DNA from 4 places in the Rhizobium sp. RCC_161_2 genome. Region 1 is predicted to be linked to each of the others. Evidence: predicted binding sites of a transcription regulator. Region 1 holds the regulator's gene; each other region holds the start of a gene.

What was found. The regulator PhoB, encoded in region 1, activates phosphate uptake and scavenging genes when phosphate is short. The targets are predictions, from matches to a motif close to TGTCATNNANCTGTCAT.
Region 2: the regulator PhoB is predicted to act here: its motif matches at 2,614-2,630, upstream of AB6803_RS05650 (glycerophosphodiester phosphodiesterase).
Region 3: the regulator PhoB is predicted to act here: its motif matches at 3,430-3,446, upstream of AB6803_RS18065 (Orn/Lys/Arg decarboxylase N-terminal domain-containing protein).
Region 4: the regulator PhoB is predicted to act here: its motif matches at 3,831-3,847, upstream of AB6803_RS08370 (PhoX family phosphatase).

The regions. Positions count from the first base shown of each region.
Region 1 covers NZ_JBFUPL010000005.1:61,544-67,122, forward strand. Annotated here, with positions in the region: gene argF (ornithine carbamoyltransferase) at 1-657, opposite strand, end outside; gene AB6803_RS14725 (aspartate aminotransferase family protein) at 729-1,928, opposite strand; gene AB6803_RS14730 (GcrA family cell cycle regulator) at 2,358-2,894, shown strand; gene phoB (phosphate regulon transcriptional regulator PhoB) at 2,982-3,665, opposite strand; gene phoU (phosphate signaling complex protein PhoU) at 3,697-4,410, opposite strand; gene pstB (phosphate ABC transporter ATP-binding protein PstB) at 4,462-5,277, opposite strand; gene pstA (phosphate ABC transporter permease PstA) at 5,291-5,579, opposite strand, start outside.
Region 2 covers NZ_JBFUPL010000002.1:312,999-318,577, reverse strand. Annotated here, with positions in the region: gene AB6803_RS05660 (MFS transporter) at 1-725, opposite strand, end outside; gene AB6803_RS05655 (UDP-2,3-diacylglucosamine diphosphatase) at 892-1,698, opposite strand; gene AB6803_RS05650 (glycerophosphodiester phosphodiesterase) at 1,810-2,574, opposite strand; gene AB6803_RS05645 (NADP-dependent malic enzyme) at 2,803-5,115, shown strand; gene AB6803_RS05640 (hypothetical protein) at 5,388-5,579, shown strand, end outside.
Region 3 covers NZ_JBFUPL010000006.1:321,229-326,807, reverse strand. Annotated here, with positions in the region: gene AB6803_RS18080 (LysR substrate-binding domain-containing protein) at 1-833, opposite strand, end outside; gene AB6803_RS18075 (SRPBCC family protein) at 936-2,189, shown strand; gene AB6803_RS18070 (FAD-binding oxidoreductase) at 2,179-3,267, shown strand; gene AB6803_RS18065 (Orn/Lys/Arg decarboxylase N-terminal domain-containing protein) at 3,491-5,579, shown strand, end outside.
Region 4 covers NZ_JBFUPL010000003.1:107,746-113,324, forward strand. Annotated here, with positions in the region: gene AB6803_RS08360 (hypothetical protein) at 1-1,307, shown strand, start outside; gene AB6803_RS08365 (GNAT family N-acetyltransferase) at 1,313-1,738, shown strand; gene AB6803_RS08370 (PhoX family phosphatase) at 1,774-3,765, opposite strand; gene AB6803_RS08375 (GNAT family N-acetyltransferase) at 3,908-4,477, opposite strand; gene AB6803_RS08380 (glutathione S-transferase family protein) at 4,786-5,579, shown strand, end outside.

The DNA of each region.
Region 1 (5,579 bases):
GCAATCAACGCCGGCGACCGCACGGTCGGCATCATGCGAGAGCATGATTTCGGCGCCCTGGTTGCGGGCCCAGTTCAAATAGTGATCCTTTGGCTCGGAACCAAGGGGTACGGCCATGTTCATGCGATAGTCGAAGCGTGCGGCCCCCTCGATCAACGAATGCAGTACATTGTTGCCGTCGCCGGTCCAGGCGATGGTCTTGCCCTTGATCGGGCCGCGATGCTCCTCGAAGGTCATGATATCAGCCATGATCTGGCAGGGATGCGTGTCGTCGGTCAGCGCATTGATGACCGGCACGGTCGCGTGTTCGGCCAGCTCCAGCAGCCGCGAATGCTCGGTCGTGCGGATCATGATGGCGTCGACATAACGCGACAGCACCTTGGCCGTATCGCCGATCGTCTCGGCGCGGCCGAGCTGCATCTCGGTTCCGGACAGGAACAGCGTCTCGCCGCCGAGCTGGCGCATGCCGACATCGAAGGAGACGCGGGTGCGGGTGGATGGCTTCTCGAAAATCATCGCCAGCATCTTGCCGGCCAGCGGCTTGTCGGCCGTGCCGGCCTTCAGCGCCCGCTTTCGCACGATGGCATCATCGATGATGCTGCGCAGATCGGCAGCCGCGACGGCCGAGAGATCGAGAAAGTGTTTCGGAGAAGCCATGTCCCTACCTGTACTCTAGAAAACAACAACGCCCGCGCGGGGCAAAACGCCCCAATCAACGGGCGCTGGATTTAGGCCGACTTTTTGACGCGGGTCGCGCGCACGGATTCTGCAGCGCGTTCGATGCGGGCAATGCCTTCGCGTGCTTCCTCGGCGGTCACCACCAGCGGCGGCAGCAGACGGATGACGTTATCGCCGGCCGGCACGCCGAGAAGATGCTCGGCGCGGATGGCCTGCAGCAGCTCCACCTGTGGAATGGCGGCCTTGATGCCCAGCATCAGGCCCTCGCCGCGGACATCCTCGATGATATCGGGGAAACGATCCTGAAGCGAGGCGAGGCCCTGACGGAACACCAGGGCGATGTCGCGCACATGTTCGAGGAAGCCGTCTGCCAGCACGATATCGAGCACGGCATTGCCGACTGCCATGGCGAGCGGATTGCCGCCATAGGTCGAGCCATGCGTACCGGCCTTCATGCCCGAAGCGGCTTCCGCCGTCGCAAGGCAAGCGCCGAGCGGGAAGCCGCCGCCGATACCCTTCGCCACGGCCATGATGTCGGGCGTGACGCCGGACCATTCATGGGCAAACAGCTTGCCGGTACGGCCGACGCCGCACTGGACCTCGTCAAGGATCAGAAGAAGGCCATGCTCATCGCAGATCTGGCGCAAGCCGCGCAGGAATTCGTTGGTCGCAGGGCGGATGCCACCCTCGCCCTGCACGGGCTCGATAAGAATCCCGGCCGTCGCATCGGTGACAGCGGCACGCACGGCGTCGAGATCGCCGAACGGCACCTGGTCGAAGCCCGGCGCCTTGGGGCCGAAACCTTCGAGATACTTCTCCTGTCCGCCGGCGGCGATCGTCGCGATCGTGCGGCCGTGGAAAGCGCCTTCGAAGGTGATGATATGGAATTTCTCGGGATGGCCCTTGGAGAACTGGTACCGCCGCGCCGTCTTGATCGCGCATTCCAGTGCCTCGGCACCGGAATTGGTGAAGAACACCTTGTCGGCAAAGGTGGCTTCCGTCAGGCGCTTCGACAGCTTCTCCTGGCCCGGCACCTCATAGAGGTTCGACAGGTGCCAGACCTTGTCGGCCTGCGCCTTCAGTTCCGCAACCAGATGGGGATGCGCATGACCGAGCGAATTCACCGCGACGCCTGCGGCGAAATCGAGATAGCGCTCGCCTGTCTCCGTGAACAGCCATACGCCCTCTCCTCGCTCAAACCGCAGCGGGGCACGCATATAGGTGTCATAAAGCGGCGCGGTTTCAGCCATGGCCCGTATCTCCTCGATCACAACCTTTAGGGCCAATCGTTTCCTTCAAGTGAAACGGGCCCGGAAAAATCAAAAATGCCGCCTTGCGGCGGCTGAGGCACTATTGATGTTTTGCACCGCAATGTCAACAAAACAGGCGATTTAGCAGGCGCGGCAGAGCACCTCTGAACGAGAGGTATGCCTTCAATTGCTAATATTGCAAAAATGCCACGCCTAGACAAGCAAGTTGGGGAAAACCCCGAAATCGATTCCCCAGGAATCATGCGACTCTTGTCACGGAGTCAGCCTCACACTAGGTTAAATCTCAATTACTAGACTGCATGCGGCGGGAACTAGTCACCACAATTTTTTAAGCGTTTCGGGCCTCGACCCCATCTGAGGCAATGGTGAAGGATTCTGCCATCGGAAACGCGACAGCGGAGACAGGGCATGAATTGGACAGACGAACGCGTCGAGAAGCTGAAGAAGCTGTGGTCCGAGGGTTTGAGCGCGAGCCAGATCGCGGCGCAGCTTGGTGGCGTCAGTCGTAACGCCGTCATCGGCAAGGTACATCGCTTGAGCCTGCCGGGCCGAGCGAAGGCCGGTGGCACGGCGACGGCGGCCCGAGCGCAGAAGCGCAACACTTCGGCGCCACGCGCACCGAACTACGCCTCGCGCGTTGCAACCCGCACGGTTACCCGTCAGCAGGGCGCAACGATGCTCAAGGAAGAAGTCGAGATCGATACGGTCAACGAGATCGAATATCGTCCGGCAGCCAATGTGGTCGTTCCGATTTCGCGACGCCTCGGCCTGACGGAACTCACCGAACGTACCTGCAAGTGGCCGGTCGGCGATCCTCTGAAGGATGATTTCCACTTCTGCGGTAATGACAGCCCGGATGCATCGCCCTATTGCGGCTACCATCAGCGCCTGGCCTATCAGCCGGTGCATGAGCGCCGGCGGCCGGCGGCTCAGCCACGCGGCTGAGATGCGCCATAGCTGAAGAAAAGAAACGGGCCGAAAGGCCCGTTTTCTGTTTCCGCCGCTATGTTGGGTGACTGACCGGTTTCCCGCTCAGGCCTCCATGGAATAACCCGCGCCGCGAACGGTGCGGATGACATCCTGCATATTGGAGAAGTTCAGCGCCTTGCGCAGACGTCCGACATGGACATCGACAGTGCGTTCGTCGACATAGATGTCATGCCCCCAGACACCGTCGAGGAGTTGCGATCGCGAGAAGACACGGCTCGGCGAGGACATCAGGAACTCCAGCAGGCGGAATTCGGTCGGCCCCAGCCGCACTTCGCGGCTCTTGCGGTGAACGCGATGGGTCTCGCGGTCCAGTTCGATATCGCCACAGCGCAGCACCGTGGAGAGAACCTCCGGACGGGCACGGCGCAGCATCGCCTTGACGCGGGCCATCAGTTCCGGCGTCGAGAACGGCTTGACGACATAATCGTCCGCACCGGTGGAAAGGCCGCGCACGCGCTCGCTTTCCTCGCCGCGGGCGGTGAGCATGATGATCGGCAGGCGCTCCGTCTCCGGCCGCATGCGCAGCCGGCGGCAGAGCTCGATGCCGGACACGCCGGGGAGCATCCAGTCAAGGATCAGAAGATCGGGAATGCGCTCCTGGAGGCGAAGCTCGGCTTCGTCGCCTCTCAGGATCGTGTCGACCTCGAAGCCTTCGGCCTCGAGATTATAGCGCAGCAGAACGCTGAGCGCTTCTTCGTCTTCTACAACAGCAACTCTCGGAACCATACGTCTCTGGTCTCCTTCTTTGGCGTCTGGATTATTCCGTCACCGCACCGACGGTGTTGGCGGTATCGTCTTTCGGGCGCTCGCCTTCGGGCTGGCTGCCGGTTGCCATGTAATAGATCGTCTCAGCGATGTTGGTGGCATGGTCGCCGATACGCTCGATGTTCTTGGCACAGAAGAGAAGATGCGTGCAGGTAGTGATATTGCGCGGATCTTCCATCATGTAGGTCAGCATCTCGCGGAAGAGCGAGGTGTACATCGCGTCGATTTCCTCGTCGCGCTCACGGATCGACACGGCCTTGTCGGGCGAACGGGTCGTGTAGACGTCGAGCACTTCCTTGAGCTGGCTAAGCGCCAGTTCGGAGAGATGTTCGATGCCACGGGCAAGTTTCCGTGGAACGCCGGTGCCCTGGACGGCGATGACGCGCTTGGCGGTGTTCTTGCCGAGGTCGCCGACACGCTCCAGATCGGAGGCGATGCGGATCGAGCCCATGATTTCGCGAAGGTCGGCGGCCATCGGCTGACGGCGAGCGATGGTGACGATCGCCTTATCGCCGACTTCGCGCTCGGCATGGTCGAGAACGACGTCGTCGGAGATGACCTTCTGAGCCAGAGCCGCGTCGCTGTTGACGAGCGCGCGTACGCTATCGCTGACCATCTGCTCGGCCAGGCCGCCCATTTCGGCAATGCGGCGCGTCAGGAACTTCAGGTCTTCGTCATAGGCTGAGAGAATGTGAGTGGAGACCATTTTTCTATCCTCAAGGTGAACTGTGTGAAAGGAGCCGCGCGCCTGCCATCATCAACCAAAACGGCCCATGATGTAATCCTGCGTGCGGAAATCGTCGGGATTGGTGAACATCTTATCGGTATCGTTCTCCTCGACCAAATGGCCGAGGTGAAACATTGCGGTGCGCTGCGAGACGCGGGCCGCCTGCTGCATGGAATGCGTCACGATGACGATCGTGAAATTTTCCCTGATCTCGTGAATCAGTTCCTCGACCTTAGCCGTGGCGATGGGATCGAGCGCCGAGCACGGCTCGTCCATGAGAATGACCTCCGGGCTGACGGCAACGGCGCGGGCAATGCAGAGACGCTGCTGCTGGCCGCCGGACAGGCTGGTGCCGGCTTCCTGCAATCGATCCTTGACCTCGCCCCAGAGGCCGGCCTTCTGCAGGCTGGTTTCGACGATATGGTCGAGATCGGACTTGGAGCGGTGCAGCCCGTGAATACGCGGGCCGTAGGCCACGTTCTCATAGATCGACTTCGGGAAGGGATTGGGCTTCTGGAACACCATGCCGACGCGGGCGCGCAATTCCACGACATCGATGGCGGTGTCATAGACATCCTGATCGTCGAGCGTGATCTTGCCGGTGACGCGGCAGGTGTCGATCGTGTCGTTCATGCGGTTGAGGCAGCGCAGGAAGGTGGACTTGCCGCAACCGGAAGGGCCGATCAGCGCGGTGACCGTATTGGCACGGATGTTCAGGTCGACACCGAACAGGGCGCGCTTGTCGCCGTAATAGACCGAGACGTCCTGGCCGATCATCTTGTAGGGGATCGTCGTCATCTTCCTGGCCAATGCCTTCTCGCTTGCGGCTTCCGTCATCACGTTCATCTCGTCTCCCCCTCTACCAACGCCGCTCGAAGCGACGACGCAGCAGGATGGCCCCGATGTTCATTGCAACAAGGAAGAAGAGCAGAACGATAATGGCCCCGGAGGTTCGCTCGACAAAGGCGCGCTCGGCTTCGCTCGCCCACATGTAGATCTGCACCGGCAGCGCGGTCGCGGGATCGAGCGGCGATGTTGGATAATTGGCGACGAAGGCGACCATGCCGATCAACAGCAACGGCGCGGTTTCGCCAAGCGCATGCGCAAGCCCAAGGATCGTACCGGTCAGGATGCCCGGCATGGCGAGC
Region 2 (5,579 bases), on a different contig from region 1:
TAGATCGACGCGAATGTATACATCATGGCATGGCTCGACTGCTGCACCGATACACCAATCATGGTGATCAGCAATTGCGGCGACCGGAGCGAGCTGCCGGTTGGCGCCTGCAAATCGATCGGTTGATGATGGCGCCGTCGCGTCGGCCCGATGCGCGGACAAAAGAAGGCCATCAGCGTTGTCAGGACGAAGCCCGCGACCATGGCGGGAAGCACCGTCGTGTCGCCCCATTTGCCGATCATCTGACCGCCGATAAGGGTCGAGATGATGAAAGCGATCGATCCCCAGACGCGCATCGAGCCGTAATCGAAACCCCAGCGCCGTACGCCGGAAACGGCGATCGATTCAACGATGGGAACGTAAGGCGCGTATGTCGCGCCCTGGATGCCGTAGACCAGAAGCACCGGCCAAAAATCGCTGGTCCAGTAAAGCGCGATCGCCGTCAACAGCGACAGCGCGCCCGACCAGAACAAAACCGTGGCACGTTCCTGCACGCGGTCGGCAAGCATGCCGACAATAGGCACGACGAGAACCCGCACCACCATCGGCACGGCAAGGATTAGGCCGATCTCACGATCGCTGAAACTCAACCCGGCCAGCCAGACGGGAAAAAACGGCAAGGCAATTCCGTTGACGATCAACGGCGCGCAATAGGACAAGGCGGTGCGCAACCGAAAATACGGCGGCGCGCCCTCGCCCTGCAGAGATTTTGTCGCGGGAATCATGACAGACCTGAAGGGAACTGATGTGTTCCTAGCACCCTATCGTGATTACGACTATGGCGGGAAATGGACTAGCTGTAACGTTTCAGCCTAAAATGACCAAAGCAGTGGGATCTCAGTGATCAATAATTGTGACGGAGCGTTATTAGGCCCGTGAGGCGGCGAAATATTACGCCGCCTGCGCTCCAAGCGCTTCCGGCAATTCATCAGCAGCAACGCCAACCGGTAGGGTCTCGGCAATCGAGTGCCAGGTGATCAGCTCGAACGTGCCGTCATCATGCTCGGCGATTGCCGTGCAGCTTTCGACCCAGTCGCCGGTGTTGATGTAGCGGATGCCATCGAAGTCCTCGATGACGGCATGGTGGATGTGGCCGCAGATGACGCCGTCGGCGTCGCTACGCTTGGCCTCTTCCACGACGACGCGCTGGAACTCGCCGATGAAGTTGACGGCGTGCTTGACCTGAAGCTTCGCCCAGGCTGAGAAGGACCAGTAGGGCATATTCAGGCGGCGCCGAACCGCGGCAAGGCCGATATTGATCAGGATCGCCATGTCATAGGCCCAGTCGCCGAGATAGGCGAGCAGACGGGCGTTGCGGACGACGACGTCGAACTCATCGCCATGCAGGACAAGATATTTCTTGCCGTCGGCTGTCTCGTGGATCGCGCGCTGGGCCACCTCGATGCCGCCGAAATGCATGCCGGGAAAATCGCGCAGGAACTCGTCGTGATTGCCGGGGATATAGACGATGCGCGAGCCCTTGCGCGCCTTGCGCAACAGCTTCTGCACGACGTCATTGCAATCCTGCGGCCAGTACCAGTTGCGCTTCAGACGCCAGCCATCCACGATATCGCCGACAAGGTAAATGGTGTCGGCGTCATGAAGACGGAGAAAATCGAGGAGGAAGTCCGCCTTGGCCGCTTTCGAGCCGAGGTGAACGTCAGAAATGAACAGCGTTCGAAATCGCCGAGTGTCCATGTTTTCATTCACGAACTTTTGTCCGCGCCCTATCCTACGTTACCTATTCCAAAATCAGACTCGTGTTTCAGGATGATGACAAATGCTGTGCGGAGCGCTCATGGCAGGAAATCAGCTGTGTTTTGCAGCTATGGCGAGATCTGGCCGGTCGGTTGTAAAACTGGCGACCCCGAGACGGAACATCGCCCGCGCCGCCTCGCTCGTATGCGCCGCCCAGCCGTGGACCGTCACGCCGTTTCTCCCGAACAGCTCCATCACATCGGCGTCGATCGTCTCTGCCCGCAAGGCGATGTCACGGACACCAAACCGGCCAATTGCGGCAAGGATGCCCTCCCAACCAAGCTGCGCAACCGTCTGCGGCAAGCATAGGAAGACGAGGCCGAGGAGTTCGCCGACATTCAGGCCACGCTCGTCGAGCGCCGTGCCGAAGGCTTCAAGACGTGAAAGCGAGAAGCTGGTCACCATGGTTCGCCCCAGCACGCCACTCGCCAGCAGCTCGTCCGCGATGCGGCCCTCCATGCCGTCATAGGCTTTGCCATCCAGCTTCGTCTTGATCTCCAGCCGAAGGTCGATCGCGGAAGGCCCGAAAATATCGATGGTTTCGGCAAGGGTGGGAATGGTCTCGCCGCCGCTGCCGATGACGATATGGCGCATCAGCTCGTCATAACTGAAATCGGCGATCGCACCTTTGCCATCCGTCATGCGGTCGATCAGCGCATCGTGATGGACGACGAGCCGGTTGTCTCGCGTCTGGTGCACATCGAATTCCACGAGATCGACAGCAAGCTTGGCGGTATTCGAAAAGGCGAGCCGAGTGTTTTCCGGCCACAGATGCGTGCCGCCGCGATGAGAGGCGATGAGGGTCATGAGGGTCATGAGGGATCTCACTGTTTTCCACCCTCCTAGCCTCCCGCCATGAACCTCGTATGACGCGGCCGCCCGCCGTCTGCCCTTTGCAAAGTCACAGTTTCCGCAAAGGAAAATTATGCCTTTGCCGCGACAAAAAACCCTTCAGCAGCGTCAAATCCATACTGTGCACTCCGAACGATTGATGTATGGAGGGGGCTTGAGGCGCAGGCGCGCAAGCAGGAATGGAGAAGCGGGATGGATACGAACGACACATCGAAGGCAGCCAAGAACATGGCGAGTGGCAATCTCGACGAACAGGCTCTCTTCTTTCATCGCTATCCCCGCCCCGGCAAGCTGGAAATCCAGGCGACCAAGCCGCTTGGCAACCAGCGCGACCTGGCGCTTGCCTATTCTCCCGGCGTCGCCGCACCGTGCCTTGCCATCCGCGACAATCCGGAAACGGCCTTCGACTATACCTCGCGTGGCAATCTCGTCGCAGTCATCTCCAACGGCACGGCCGTCCTCGGCCTTGGTAATATCGGCCCACTGGCCTCCAAACCGGTGATGGAAGGCAAGGCGGTCCTCTTCAAGAAATTCGCCGGCATCGATGTCTTTGACATCGAAATCGAGGCCCCGACCGTAGATGAGATGGTCGCTACGATTTCGGCACTCGAACCGACCTTCGGCGGCATCAATCTTGAGGACATCAAGGCGCCGGAATGTTTCGACGTCGAGCGCCGCCTGCGCGAGAAGATGGAAATCCCGGTCTTCCACGACGACCAGCACGGCACCGCGATCATTGTCGCTGCCGCCATTCTCAACGGGCTGGAACTGGCCGGCAAGAAGATTGAGGACGTCAAGATCGTCGCCTCCGGCGCGGGTGCTGCGGCACTTGCATGCCTCAACCTTCTGGTCATTCTCGGTGCCAAGCGCGAAAATATCTGGGTCCACGACATCGAGGGCCTCGTCTATGAAGACCGCAACGTGCTGATGGACGAATGGAAATCAGTCTATGCCCAGAAAAGCGACAAGCGCGAGCTTGCCGAGTCGATCGGCGGCGCCGATGTCTTCCTTGGCCTGTCCGCCGCCGGCGTATTGAAGCCCGAGCTCCTGGAACAGATGGCGGAAAAGCCGCTGATCATGGCGCTGGCCAATCCGACGCCGGAAATCATGCCGGACCTCGCCCGCGCCGCCCGGCCGGATGCGATGATCTGCACCGGCCGTTCCGACTTCCCGAACCAGGTCAACAACGTCCTCTGCTTCCCCTATATCTTCCGCGGCGCTCTCGATTGCGGCGCCAAGACGATCAACGAGGAAATGAAGATGGCCGCTGTGCGCGCCATCGCGTCGCTTGCCCGCGAGGAGCCTTCGGATGTGGCCGCTCGCGCCTATACCGGCGAAACGCCGGTCTTCGGGCCGGACTACCTGATCCCCTCGCCCTTCGATCCGCGCCTGATCCTGCGCATCGCGCCGGCTGTCGCAAGAGCCGCCGCCGAAAGCGGCGTGGCGCTGCGTCCGATCACCGATTTTGACGCCTATATGGACGAGCTCAACCGCTTCGTCTTCCGCTCCGGCTTCGTGATGAAGCCGATCTTTGCAGCCGCGAAGATCGCCGAGCGCAAGCGTGTGGTCTTCTCCGAAGGCGAAGACGAGCGTGTTCTGCGTGCCGCCCAGGTCCTTCTTGAAGAAGGCACCGCCGTGCCGATCCTGATCGGCCGTCCCAACGTCATCGAGACACGTCTGAAGCGCTACGGCTTGAAGATCCGGCCGCATACCGATTTCGCCGTCATCAACCCGAATGATGATCCGCGCTTCCGCGAATATGTCGAACTCTATTTCTCGCTCGTCGGCCGCAGCGGTGTCATTCCGGAAGCAGCCAGAACCATCGTTCGCACCAACACCACTGTCATCGGCGCCCTGGCGCTGAAGCGCGGCGATGCCGACGCACTGATCTGCGGTCTCGAAGGCCGTTACGAGCGCCATCTGCGCATCGTCCGCCAGATCATTGGCAAACGCTCTGACGTCCGCGACTTCTCGGCGCTCAGCCTGCTGATTTCCCAGCGCGGCGCGACCTTCTACACCGACACCTACGTCACCTTTAACCCGAATGCCGAGGAGATCGCCCAATCGGCGGTGCTGGCGGCAGAGGAAATCAAGCGCTTCGGCATCGCACCGCGCGTCGCCCTCGTCTCGCATTCGAACTTCGGATCGCGGGAATCGGAAAGCGCCACCAAGATGCGCGATGCGCTAGCGCTTGTACGCGAAGCGGCGCCCGAGCTGGAAGTCGATGGCGAAATGCACGGCGACAGCGCCATCTCCGAGAGCCTGCGCCGCCACGTCATGCCGGACAGCACGCTTTCCGGCGAGGCGAACCTGCTGGTCTTCCCCAATCTGGATGCCGCCAACATCACGCTCGGCGTGGTCAAGACCATGACCGACGGCCTGCATGTCGGCCCGATCCTGCTCGGCACCGCGCTTCCCGCCCACATCCTGTCGCCCTCCGTCACCTCGCGTGGAGTCGTCAACATGGCGGCTCTGGCCGTGGTCGAGGCATCACAGCCGAATTGAGCGAACGCTCACTTCGAACGGCCGCCCCCAAGGGCGGTCGTCACGACGCAGATAACGAGTCATTAGCCGACTAAATTATCATAATCGGCAGCTATATTTTCGCCAGCAGTTCTCCGTTTTATCGGCTCGCGCTGCCGAAAAGATACGAGCCAAGTTCGATCCTTGGCTCGACTACAAAAAATCTTTCACAATCAGCATGTTTTGATGGATACGTTGTTAAGCTACACGGTATATTCTCCGTGGAGATCGAACCGCTTTTCGAAGAGCACAACGTGAACCGCGGCCAAAAACTCTTTACCTCTCTTGTCTTGTCCCTGCTGGCGGCAACGCCGGCCCTTGCCCAGGTGAATGCCATCTGCGACGAATTGCGCGGCCGATATGCCAACACGACCGAGATCATCGGCGCCAACGCTGAGACACGGGATCTTTCGCGCGCCATCGTCCAGCAGAACATGGCGATACGG
Region 3 (5,579 bases), on a different contig from region 1:
CGACGCATCCTGAGAGGAAGAAGCACGTTGTAATGATCGTCCGCCACAAGCTCTGACTCATCGAGCTCGACAAGCGTTCCATCGTCGAGAAACGTTTGAACAAGAAGACGCCAACCCAAAGCCACTCCCTGTCCCGCCCGAGCAGCCGCTATAGTCTCGGTATAGTGGTTGAAACGGAGCGAGGGCTTGACGTTCAACGAATGTCCGGTTTTCTCCATCCACCTCGTCCAGGACAGCCAGGAGCGATCCTGCACATCCGTTTCGATAAACTCATCCGACTCGGAAAGCTGGCGCGAGCTACGGGTGCGCATATAGTCTGGCGAGCACACCGGAACGACGACGTCGCTCTGCGAAGCGATAACCGTTCCATCGCTGAAGGGCGGCGTGCCGTAGCGGATGGCTATATCGATCTCACCAGCGTCAAGATCGATGCGAGTGTCCTGTGAGACGACACGGATCTGTATTCCAGCGTTTTCCCGTCGCAGCTGAGCAAGACGCGGAAGAAGCCAGAAGGATGAAAACGCAACCGTTGCGCCAATCGTGACGACGTCCTTCTCTGACGAGCGGATGACCTCGATCGTATCAGCGATGTTCGAAAAACTCTGCGCGAGCGAGGCCCCTAAGGCGAGGCAGGCAGTGGTCGGTTCGATCGCGCGATGCTTGCGCACGAACATCGGCTGCCCGAGGTCTTCTTCCAGTCCGGCGATTTGGCGACTTACCGCGGCCTGAGTAACGCCGAGCTCGACAGCAGCCAAAGTGAAGCTCTTGCGACGGATTACCGCCTCCAAGGTCATAAGCGCTGTCAGTGATGGAATGCGTCTTCGAAAGTCCATTCACTCCCCATAACTTTAACTTATGCGAAATGGAAAATTAATGCCGTTGAAAGCGCCACAGCACAAGGGCAAACTGCCATCAACCAAGCATAAGAGGTTATCATGCTAAACAGGCTGCCTTCCTCGATCTCAGCTCTTCTTGACGCTCGCGCAAATGGTCACTCGCTGCCGGCGGGCCTCTATACGCGCGACGACGTCTTCGATGCCGACATCGACGTATTCTTTCACAAGCACTGGATCTGCATCGGCCTGGATTGCGACGTTCCCGAGGCCGGCGATGCGACCGTAATCGACATCGGCAAGACGAGCTTGATCCTCTTGCGCGACGATGATGGTGAAATCCGCGTACTTCATAATGTCTGTCGCCATCGCGGATCCCGTTTACTCGATTCTGGGACAACGATCGTATCGAAGCTGGTTTGTCCCTACCACACATGGACCTATGAGCTGTCCGGCGAGCTAAACTATGCGCCTCACATGGGTAAGGATTTCGACAAGAACTGCCACGGACTGAAGCCTGTAAACTTCAAGTCCGTTGGCGGCCTCATCTACGTCTGTCTGTCTGATAGTCCGCCTGAAGATATTGCCAACCTCGAACAGGCTATGATCGAGCGTCTGGCACCCTACGACATCCGCAATGCAAAGGTTGCGCATCAGACCGACGTCATTGAAGACGGCAACTGGAAGCTCACGATGGAAAACAATCGCGAGTGCTACCACTGTTCCGCGAACCATCCCGAACTTTGCGTATCCTTCGTGGACCTCGACTTTGGGTTCGACCCCGAAACGCTCAGCCCGGAAGATCGCGAACAGGCTGAAGAGCATTTCCGTCTATATGAGGAAAAAACCAAAGCGTGGGAAGCGGATGGTTTTCCATCGGCGGCAATCGAACAGCTTGTTGACTGCGCGACAAATTTCCGGACCCAGCGCCTGATCATTGCAGGCGCCGGCGAATCTCAGACGCACGATGCAACGGCCGCCGTCTCGAAGCCTCTGGGCCAAATGACCCGCAAGGATCTGGGCGACACGCACCTCTGGGGCCACAATAGTTGGAACCACTTCATGGGCGATCACGCAATTGTCGCGATCGTCATCCCGCTTTCTGCCGGAAAGACGCTGGTCCGGACGAAGTGGCTTGTCCACAAGGACGCCGTCGAGGGCAAAGACTACGACCTCGACAAGCTCACCGACGTCTGGATCGCCACAACCGACCAAGACGCGGACCTCGTCGCTCGTTCGCATGCCGGCGCGCTCGACCCCGCTTACCAGCCAGGCCCATATTCGCAGTTCTCTGAGACCAATCTGGACAAGTTCGCGACGTGGTACATCGATCGGATGCGGGCTCATGGGTATTGAGTTCGCACAGATGCATCGCGGTCAGACCACCCCACAGATCTGGAACCCGGAGCACGACGAGAATCTTGTCTGCATCGACGTCCACCAAGAGACGCACGATGTGAAGAGCTTCACGTTCGCGTCGCCGGAAGGCAAGCGTTTCGACTTCGAAGCCGGCCAGTACTTTCTCTTTGATTTCCCGGCGGGAGACGACGCGGAGGCAAGATGCTACAGCATTTCTTCCTCGCCTCATCGAACCAACGCTTTCACTGTTACAGTTAAGCGTGTCCCGAACGGCAAGATGTCGAATTGGCTTCACGACAACATGACCAGTGGCACGGCCGTGAAGGGCCAGGGGCCCCTGGGGCACTTCGTTCGACCGAAAACGACTGCAGCCAAGTTTTTGCTGCTTTCAGGCGGGTCCGGCATTACTCCGGTGATGTCGATCGTCCGTAGTCTGGCCGATAGCTGCGAGCCGGCCGACGTGATCTTCATTCACGCATCGAGGACTCCGCTTGATCTGATTTTTCGCAGGGAGCTCTCGTGTCTGGCATCCCGCATGAAGGGTCTGCGCCTTCATTTCCTGCCGGAAAGCGTGCTTGGTGAGCCGGATTGGCCTGGGCTGACCGGCCGCATTACGCCCGAGTACCTCAAACTGGCCGTTCCCGATATCGCCGAACGGGTGGTGATGTGCTGCGGTCCAGCCCCGTTCATGGTAGCCGCGCGTTCGATTTCAGCAAGCCTGGGTGTTCCTCCGGCTAGCTATATCGAAGAGAGCTTCGACGCCGCAGTCATCGACGCACCAGGACCTGTTGCCGAGCAAGTCGCCGCCAGCAAGGTCTTCCAGGTCGAGTTCACCAAGCAAAATCGGAAGATCGAAGTCTCGACCGAACAAACAGTTCTTTCCGCCGCAAAGAAGTCGAGCATCCGGCTCCCATCTTCCTGTTCCAACGGCGTGTGCGGAACCTGCAAGTCCAAGCTGGTGTCCGGATCAGTCGAAATGAGCCACAACGGCGGCATCAGGCAGCGCGAGATCGACGCTGGCCTGTTTCTGCCCTGCTGCTCGAAGCCTCTTAGCGACCTTGTCGTGGAGCGCTGAGGCAACTGCGTCTAATTGAAAGAACAAGCATGCTTCGGCATGATCTATCCGACTTGTCACTCTTCAACGACTGCCCGCTATTCCGCCATTCTTGACATTGCACGATCTTGCCATGTGAATGGCGGAACCATTCTGTGCGGGTGCCTCGGACATTCGGCATTCTGTCACAACCCTGTCATGAAATGCGTCGACACCTCGTGCCGGATCAAGAACGGGTACCCAGATGGATTATTTCAGACGTTTCAATTTTTTATTCGCGACACCGACCTTCGATAACGAGGATTTGGAGGGCGCCCGCTACAACCAGATCGTCGAGGAAATCGAACGCTCCGGCTTTGAAGTGGTGCGCGCGCGCAATCTCGAAGACGCAGAGATCGCAGTGCAGACGGATGCCGCCATCGGCTGCATGCTGGTCGACTGGGGCAAGAAGGGGCTCGAGGGCAAGACCGCTTCCCTCATCAATCTAATGCGCCGGCGTGGTCTTGAATTCCCGATCATCCTGCTGATCCGCCGCAAGCGCTTCGAGGATGTACCGGTGGAGGTACTCGACTTCATCGATGGCTATGTCTTCCTCTCCGAAGAAACGCCCGCCTTCATCGCCAAGAGCCTTATCAGCCGGCTCAAGCAATATGCCGAGACGCTGAAAACGCCGTTCTTTGGCGCTCTGGTCGATTATGCAGAGGAAGGCAACCACCTCTGGACCTGCCCCGGACACAATGGCGGCATCTTCTATAGCCGCAGCCCCATCGGCAGGGTGTTCATGGAGCATCTGGGCGAAGCGGTGTTCCGCGACGACCTCGACAACTCCGTGCTCGACCTCGGCGACCTGTTGACCCACGAGGGGCCGGCACTTGCCGCGCAGAAGGAAGCGGCCAAGATCTTCGGCGCCGAGAAGACCTATTTCGTCCTGAACGGCACTTCCACCTCCAACAAGGTGGCACTCTCTGCGCTGGTTACCGACGGCGATCTCGTGCTGTTCGACCGCAACAACCACAAGGCCGCCCATCATGGCGCCTTGATGATCTCCGGCGGCATTCCGGTTTACCTGCCGACCATACGCAACGTTCACGGACTGATCGGCCCCATCGATTTTGCGGCCATGGACGAAGAGGCCCTGCGGGAGCGCATCCGTACCCATCCGCTGGTGAAAGACCCCGATGCCTGCAAGAAGCCGCGCCCATTCCGTGTCGCGGTGGTGGAGCAGTGCACCTATGACGGTACCATCCACAATGCTGAGATGATCCTCAAGCGCATCGGGCATCTGTGCGACTACATCCTCTTCGACGAGGCATGGGCGGGGTTCATGAAGTTCCACCCGCTCTATGCCGGACGCTTTGCCATGGGTCTTGCCGATCTCGGCCCCGATGCGCCGGGCATTATCGCCACGCAGTCCACCCATAAACAGCTCGCAAGCTTCTCGCAGGCATCCCAGATCCACATGAAGGACCGGCATATCACCGGCCAGAAGCGCCGCGTGGAGCATCGGCGGTTCAACGAGAGCTTCATGCAGCACGCCTCGACCTCACCCTTCTATCCCCTGTTTGCTTCACTCGACGTGGGCGCGCAGATGATGAAGGGGCGTTCGGGCGAAGTGTTGTGGGACGACACGATCCGTCTCGGCATCGAACTACGCAAGAAGATCAGGGCCGTGCGCCGCGAGTTCGAGGAGAAGGAACATCGTCCCGAGCGTCGCTGGTTCTTCGAACCTTTCGTGCCGGACCGGGTGGCGATCCCGGATGTATCCAGCCCCGGCGCGGTGCACAATGTGCCATGGGAGAGCATCACCACCGACCAGCTCGCGACCAATCCCGCCTTCTGGCACCTGACGCCCGACGCGGCATGGCACGGCTTTTCCGCGATGGAACCGGGCTTCGCCATGACCGATCCCAACAAGCTCACCTTGCTGACACCAGGTTTTGATCGGGCGACCGGAACCTATGCCGAGCACGGTATTCCAGCGCCCATAGTGGCGCAGTATCTCCGTGAAAACCGCATCGTCGCGGAGAAAAACGACCTCAATTCCCTGCTGTTTCTCCTCACCCCCGGGGTGGAGGCCAGTAAAGCCGGCACGCTGATCAGCGGCCTCGTCGCCTTCAAAAGGCTGCACGACGACAATGCGCTGCTGGAGGAGGCAATCCCGGAATTCTACCGCCGCCGGCCAAACCGCTATGCAGGGGTGCGGCTACGCGATCTCTGCGCAGACATGCACCGCTTCTTCCGCCAGGCCAATGTCAGCGCACTTCAAACGCTGCAGTTCTCGGCTGACCACTTGCCCCCCATTGCCCTGTCGCCTCACGATGCCGCACGCTGCC
Region 4 (5,579 bases), on a different contig from region 1:
TGCCGGGCGAAGTGACGCCCATCAACAACCGCACCGTTCAGATGATCGAGGGCATCCGCCAGAATATGCGCGTGCTGTTGGTCTCCGGCGAGCCGCATGCCGGCGAGCGTGCCTGGCGCAATCTGCTGAAATCGGACGCCTCCGTCGACCTCGTACACTTCACCATCCTGCGTCCGCCGGACAAGCAGGACGGTACGCCGATCAATGAGTTGTCGCTGATCGCTTTCCCGACACGCGAACTCTTCGTCGACAAGATCACCTCGTTCGACCTGATCATTTTCGACCGTTACCAGGACCGTCCCAACGTCCTGCCGACGATCTATTACGACTATATGGCCCAATATGTCGAAAACGGCGGCGCGCTGCTGGTGGCCGCCGGGCCTGAGCATGCGGCCGGCAATTCGATCGCATTGACGCCGCTCTCCGCTGTGCTTCCGGCCGAACCGACCGGACAGATGATCGAGAAGCCCTTCTATCCGCGCCTGTCGGATCAAGGTCGCAAGCATCCGGTCACGCGCGGCCTCGACGGATCGGATACCGAGCCGCCGCATTGGGGCCGCTGGTTCCGCAGCGTCGATGTCGAGAAGCCGCAGGGCCAGACCGTGATGGTCGGCGCCGACAACAGCCCGCTGCTGGTGCTGAACCGCGTCGGCCAGGGCCGTGTCGCCATGCTGCTGTCCGACGAAGGCTGGCTCTGGGCCCGCGGCTTCGAAGGCGGCGGGCCGCATGTGTCGCTCTATCGCCGCATCGCCCACTGGCTGTTAAAGGAGCCGGCGCTGGAGGAAGAGGCGCTGACGGCGCGCGCCGCTGGCCGCACGCTGGAAGTGACCCGCCAGACGATCGGCGACGATCCCGGCCCCGCCACGATCAAGTCCCCCTCCGGCAAGACACAGACATTGCCGCTGAAGCAAACCGAGCCGGGGCTCTACCAGGCTGACAAGCGCATGGACGAGATCGGGCTCTACCAGATCGCCAACGGCAATCTCTCGACGCTGGTGCATGTCGGCGCCGTCGATGCGCCGGAGTTCAAGGCGATGATCTCGACGACGGAGACGCTGAAGCCTTTGGCGGAAAAGACCAAGGGTCTCGTTGCCCGGGTTGCGACCGCAGGCGGTGGCGTCACCGTCCCGCCGATCCTGCCGGTGCGCGGTGCCGTGCGTGTCACCGACGATCAGCGCCTGACCATCCGCATGACCGACGAAACCATCCTGAAGGGCATCAACAATCTGCCGCTCTTTGCGGGTTTTGCCGGTCTTGCCGCCCTCCTCTTTGGCTTTTCCGCCATGTGGTGGCGTGAAGGACGGTGAGTACCATGTGGCGACTTGATGTAACGGACACTCCTTCCGAAAGCGACCTCGCGGCGATCAGCGAAGGCCTGACGGCCTTCAATGCCGCCGATGTCGGTCCGTCCGAGCGCCGCGCGCTTGCAGTCCTGATCCGCGACGAAGGCGGCGAGACCATCGGCGGCGTCTCGGGCTATACGGCCTGGGGCTGGCTGTTCACGGCATGGCTGTTCGTGCCGGAAACACTGCGCGGCCAGGGCATGGCCGGCAAGCTACTGGAAGCGGCGGAAGCGGAAGCGGTGTCGCGAGGTTGTTTCGGCGCCTGGATCGATACTTTCAATCCACAGGCGCTGCGCGCCTATCAGCGGCAGGGCTATGCAATCTTCGGCGAGTTACCCGATTTCCCCTTGGGTCGTAGCCGCTATTTCCTGCAGAAAAAACTATCGCCCCGCTGAGGCAGACGGGGCGATAGGTTGTTCTTTACAAAGCGTTAGACGGCGATCTTGCCACCGCCGGTCTTGGTGATGGCCACCACCGCGGGACGCACCGGCATGTCCGGCTTGAAGTCCGGCCAGCGCGTCGACAGATCCTCGTAATAGGACGGACGGCCGTGACCCGACCAGTCATCGCCGCCATCGCCCGGATGCTGCACGGCCACGAAAGCCGTCTGGTCGTCGGGCAGGAACAGCGGGCCACAAAGCTCGGCGCCGACGGGCACGCGATAGAACAACTTCGAGGTCGCCCGCGCATCACCTTCCGTATCGACAGCCCAGAGACCATCGGTGCGGCCGGTCGCCTTGTTGCTGTTGCCGTCGGTCGCCACCCAGAGACGACCGGCGGCATCGATGGAGCAGTTATCGGGCATACCGAACCAGCCGTTCTTCGTCGTCTCGGTCGAGAAGGAAGCCCCGACGGCAGCAACGGAGGGATCGCCGCATTTCAGCAGTACTTCCCACTTGCCCTTGGTCGCCGAGAACACACCGTCCTCTTCGCTGATCTCGATGATGTGACCGAAGGCATTGTCGGCGCGCGGATTGGCGGCATCGATCTGATCGGCCTTGCGCTTACTGTTGTTGGTCAGCATGACATAGACCTTGCCGTTGACGGCATTGGGTTCGATATCTTCCGGCCTGTCCATCTTGGTCGCACCGAGCAAGTCGGCGGCACGGCGCGTTTCGATCAGCACGTCGGCCTGGCTGGCAAAACCATGTTCCGCCGTCAGCGACCCCTGGCCGAAGGTCAGCGGCAACCAGGCAAGCGTGCCGTCCTCGGAGAACTTGGCGACATAGAGCGTGCCATTGTCGAGCAGATCGAGATTGGCGGCTCGGTCGGCGGCATTAAAGGTACCGGCCGTCACGAACTTGTAGACATAGTCGAACCGTTCGTCGTCGCCGAGATAGAGGACCACGCGGCCATCCTTGGAAACAATATTGGCAGCACCCTCATGCTTCACGCGGCCAAGCGCCGTGCGCTTCTTCGGCACCGACTGCGGATCGAGCACGTCGACCTCGACGACCCAGCCATAGCGGTTCGGCTCGTGCGGCTCCTTGGAGAGATCGAATCGGTCATAGAAATTCGCCCATTCGTAGCTGCCTTCCGGCACGCCATACCGCTTGTAATTGGCAGCTTCCTTGTGGCCTTCGGGCAGCTTGCCGGAGAAATAGCCGTGGAAGTTCTCCTCGGCCATGATGTAGGTGCCCCAGGGCGTGACGCCGCCGGCGCAGTTGTTGAGCGTGCCGAAAACCTTGGCGCCGGTCGCGTCGGCTGAGGTCTTCAGCCGATCATTGCCGGCAGCCGGGCCGGTCAGCTGCATCTCGGTCGTCGCGGTGATGCGGCGATTATATTTGCCGTCCGGAACGACCTGCCACTTGCCGTCGACCTTGCGGATCTCGACGATGGTGCCGCCATGGGCGGCCATCTCGATATCCACCTGCTCCTTGCTGAGCGGCGCCTGCTTGATCTTGCCGTCGGCGATCGTCACCAGGCCCGGAAACATCAGATGCGGGTTGGTATACTCATGATTGACCACCAGCAGACCATGTTCGGAAGACCCCTCCAGCGGGATATAGCCGACATAATCATTGTTGTAGCCGAACTGGCGACGCTGTGCCTCGGCGGACTGGTTCTTCGGATCGAAGACCGGTGAATCCGCGAAGAGCGCGTCGCCCCAGCGCAGCAGCACATTGGCATCATAACCTTCGGCGACATGGTGATCGGCATCGACACCGGCTTCGACTTCCTTGAAGGCGAAGGCCGAGCCGCCGGCTGCGCGCGCCTTTTCCGCGCTTACCAATGCGAGCGGCCCCACCGTCGCAGCGATAGCGGAAACAGCGAGCGACCCTTGCAGGAAGCCGCGACGGGAAAAACGACGTCCGATGATTTCCCCCATCGTCGGATTGTCGGTACAGTTATGGCCTTCCCCGTCAGCATCTTCCAGCTGGCTGGTCGGAAATATATCTTTTTGCGTGAGATTTTCAGTCATTGCACTACCCCCAAAAGTTTCGCAATCGCTCTTCATCAGAACAAGCAAAACTCTAGGTTGGCCGTATGACAGGTAGATGAAAAATACCCGCGCGAGGGAGCGCGCGGGCAGTGGTTGGCCGGATCTGTGGAAATCGTTGCGGCTAGACCGCGATTGCCACTGGCGGCAGATCTTCGTCCTCAATCTCCTCGGTAATGACGGCCGATACGGCGTCATCATGCCAGGCAATCGTGCCCTTCAGCCGCTCATGCGTGTCAGCGGCGAGCGGCACGACGAGCACCCTGCCCGGATCGACCGGCCCCGGAAATGCCAGCGCATTATAGGCGACCTTCTCGAAGCCGAGCGGGCCGTAATAGGGCGGATCACCGACCAGGATGACCGCTTCAGATCCTTTACGCTTGGCAGCTTCGATCGCGATCCGCACCAGCTCCCGCCCGATGCCACGGTTCTTGTGCGACGGGCGGACGGCAAGCGGTCCGAGCAGATGCCCCTTGACCGAGCCGGCGAGCACCGGCGTCATTCGGACGGAGGCGATCGTCTCGCCGTCGTCGGCGCAGATGAAGGAGAGCGAGCGCTCATGCGGCCCCTGCTCGCGAATCCGCGCAGCGGCGCGGGCGAACCGGCCGGGACCGAATGCTTCTTCGTTGATGAGTTCGATGACGGCGTCGTGCGACGCATCCTCAGTGAGGTAGACCAGATCGTGCTTGTACATTAGACCACAGAAACCAGATAGACAGACGGGATGGTTCTCGAAAACGCTTTTCGAGCGTTCGGGATCATCGGCGTCGTCGCAGGCTTCTGGTTGCTTTCATGACAAGGGGTCCTCAAAGTGTGACAAGCCGGATAGCAGGAAATTTTCGGTTCGTCCAATGTAAAATGCGAGCGGCCTTTTGTTGCTGCATGATCATGTCGGGATGATGACGTGACGCACTGTTCATCGTTTATCACCTCGCAATTCCGCAGACCTTTAGTATTTTTCCAGATCAAGTTTTTCGACAGAACTTCCGAAAGGATTGAACAATGGGCATGTTGGTTGACGGCGTCTGGCATGACGTCTGGTACGACACGAAGGAAACCAAGGGCCATTTCAAGCGCGCCGCCTCGCAGTTCCGCAACTGGGTCACCGCCGATGGTGCGCCGGGTCCGAGCGGTACCGGCGGCTTCAAGGCCGAGGCCGGACGCTACCATCTCTACGTCTCGCTCGCCTGCCCCTGGGCGCACCGCACGCTGATCTTCCGTAAGCTGAAGAAGCTCGAGAACCTGATCTCCGTTTCCATCGTCGATCCGCTGATGCTGGAAAACGGCTGGGAATTCGAGGGCAAGGATGGCGGCACGATCGATCACCTCTTCGGCGCCAAGGCGCTCTGGGAAGTCTACGTCAAGGCAGATCCGCATTATTCCGGCCGCGTCACCGTTCCCGTACTCTGGGACAAGCAGACCGGGACGATCGTCAACAATGAATCAGCCGAGATCATCCGCATGTTCAACAGTGCCTTCAACGGCCTGACCGGTTCGACGGACGATTTCTGCCCGACGGACCTCAGAGCCGAGATCGATGCGCTGAACGAGGTCGTCTACGACACGGTCAACAACGGCGTCTACAAATCCGGCTTCGCCAGCGCCCAGGAAGCCTATGACGGAAATGTCCGCCGCCTGTTCGAAACGCTCGACATGCTCGACAAGCGTCTGGAGGCAAACCGCTATCTCCTGGGCGACCGGCTGACCGAGGCCGACTGGCGGCTCTTCACCACGCTCGTCCGCTTCGACGCCGTCTATGTCGGCCATTTCAAATGCAACATCCGCCGCATCGAGGA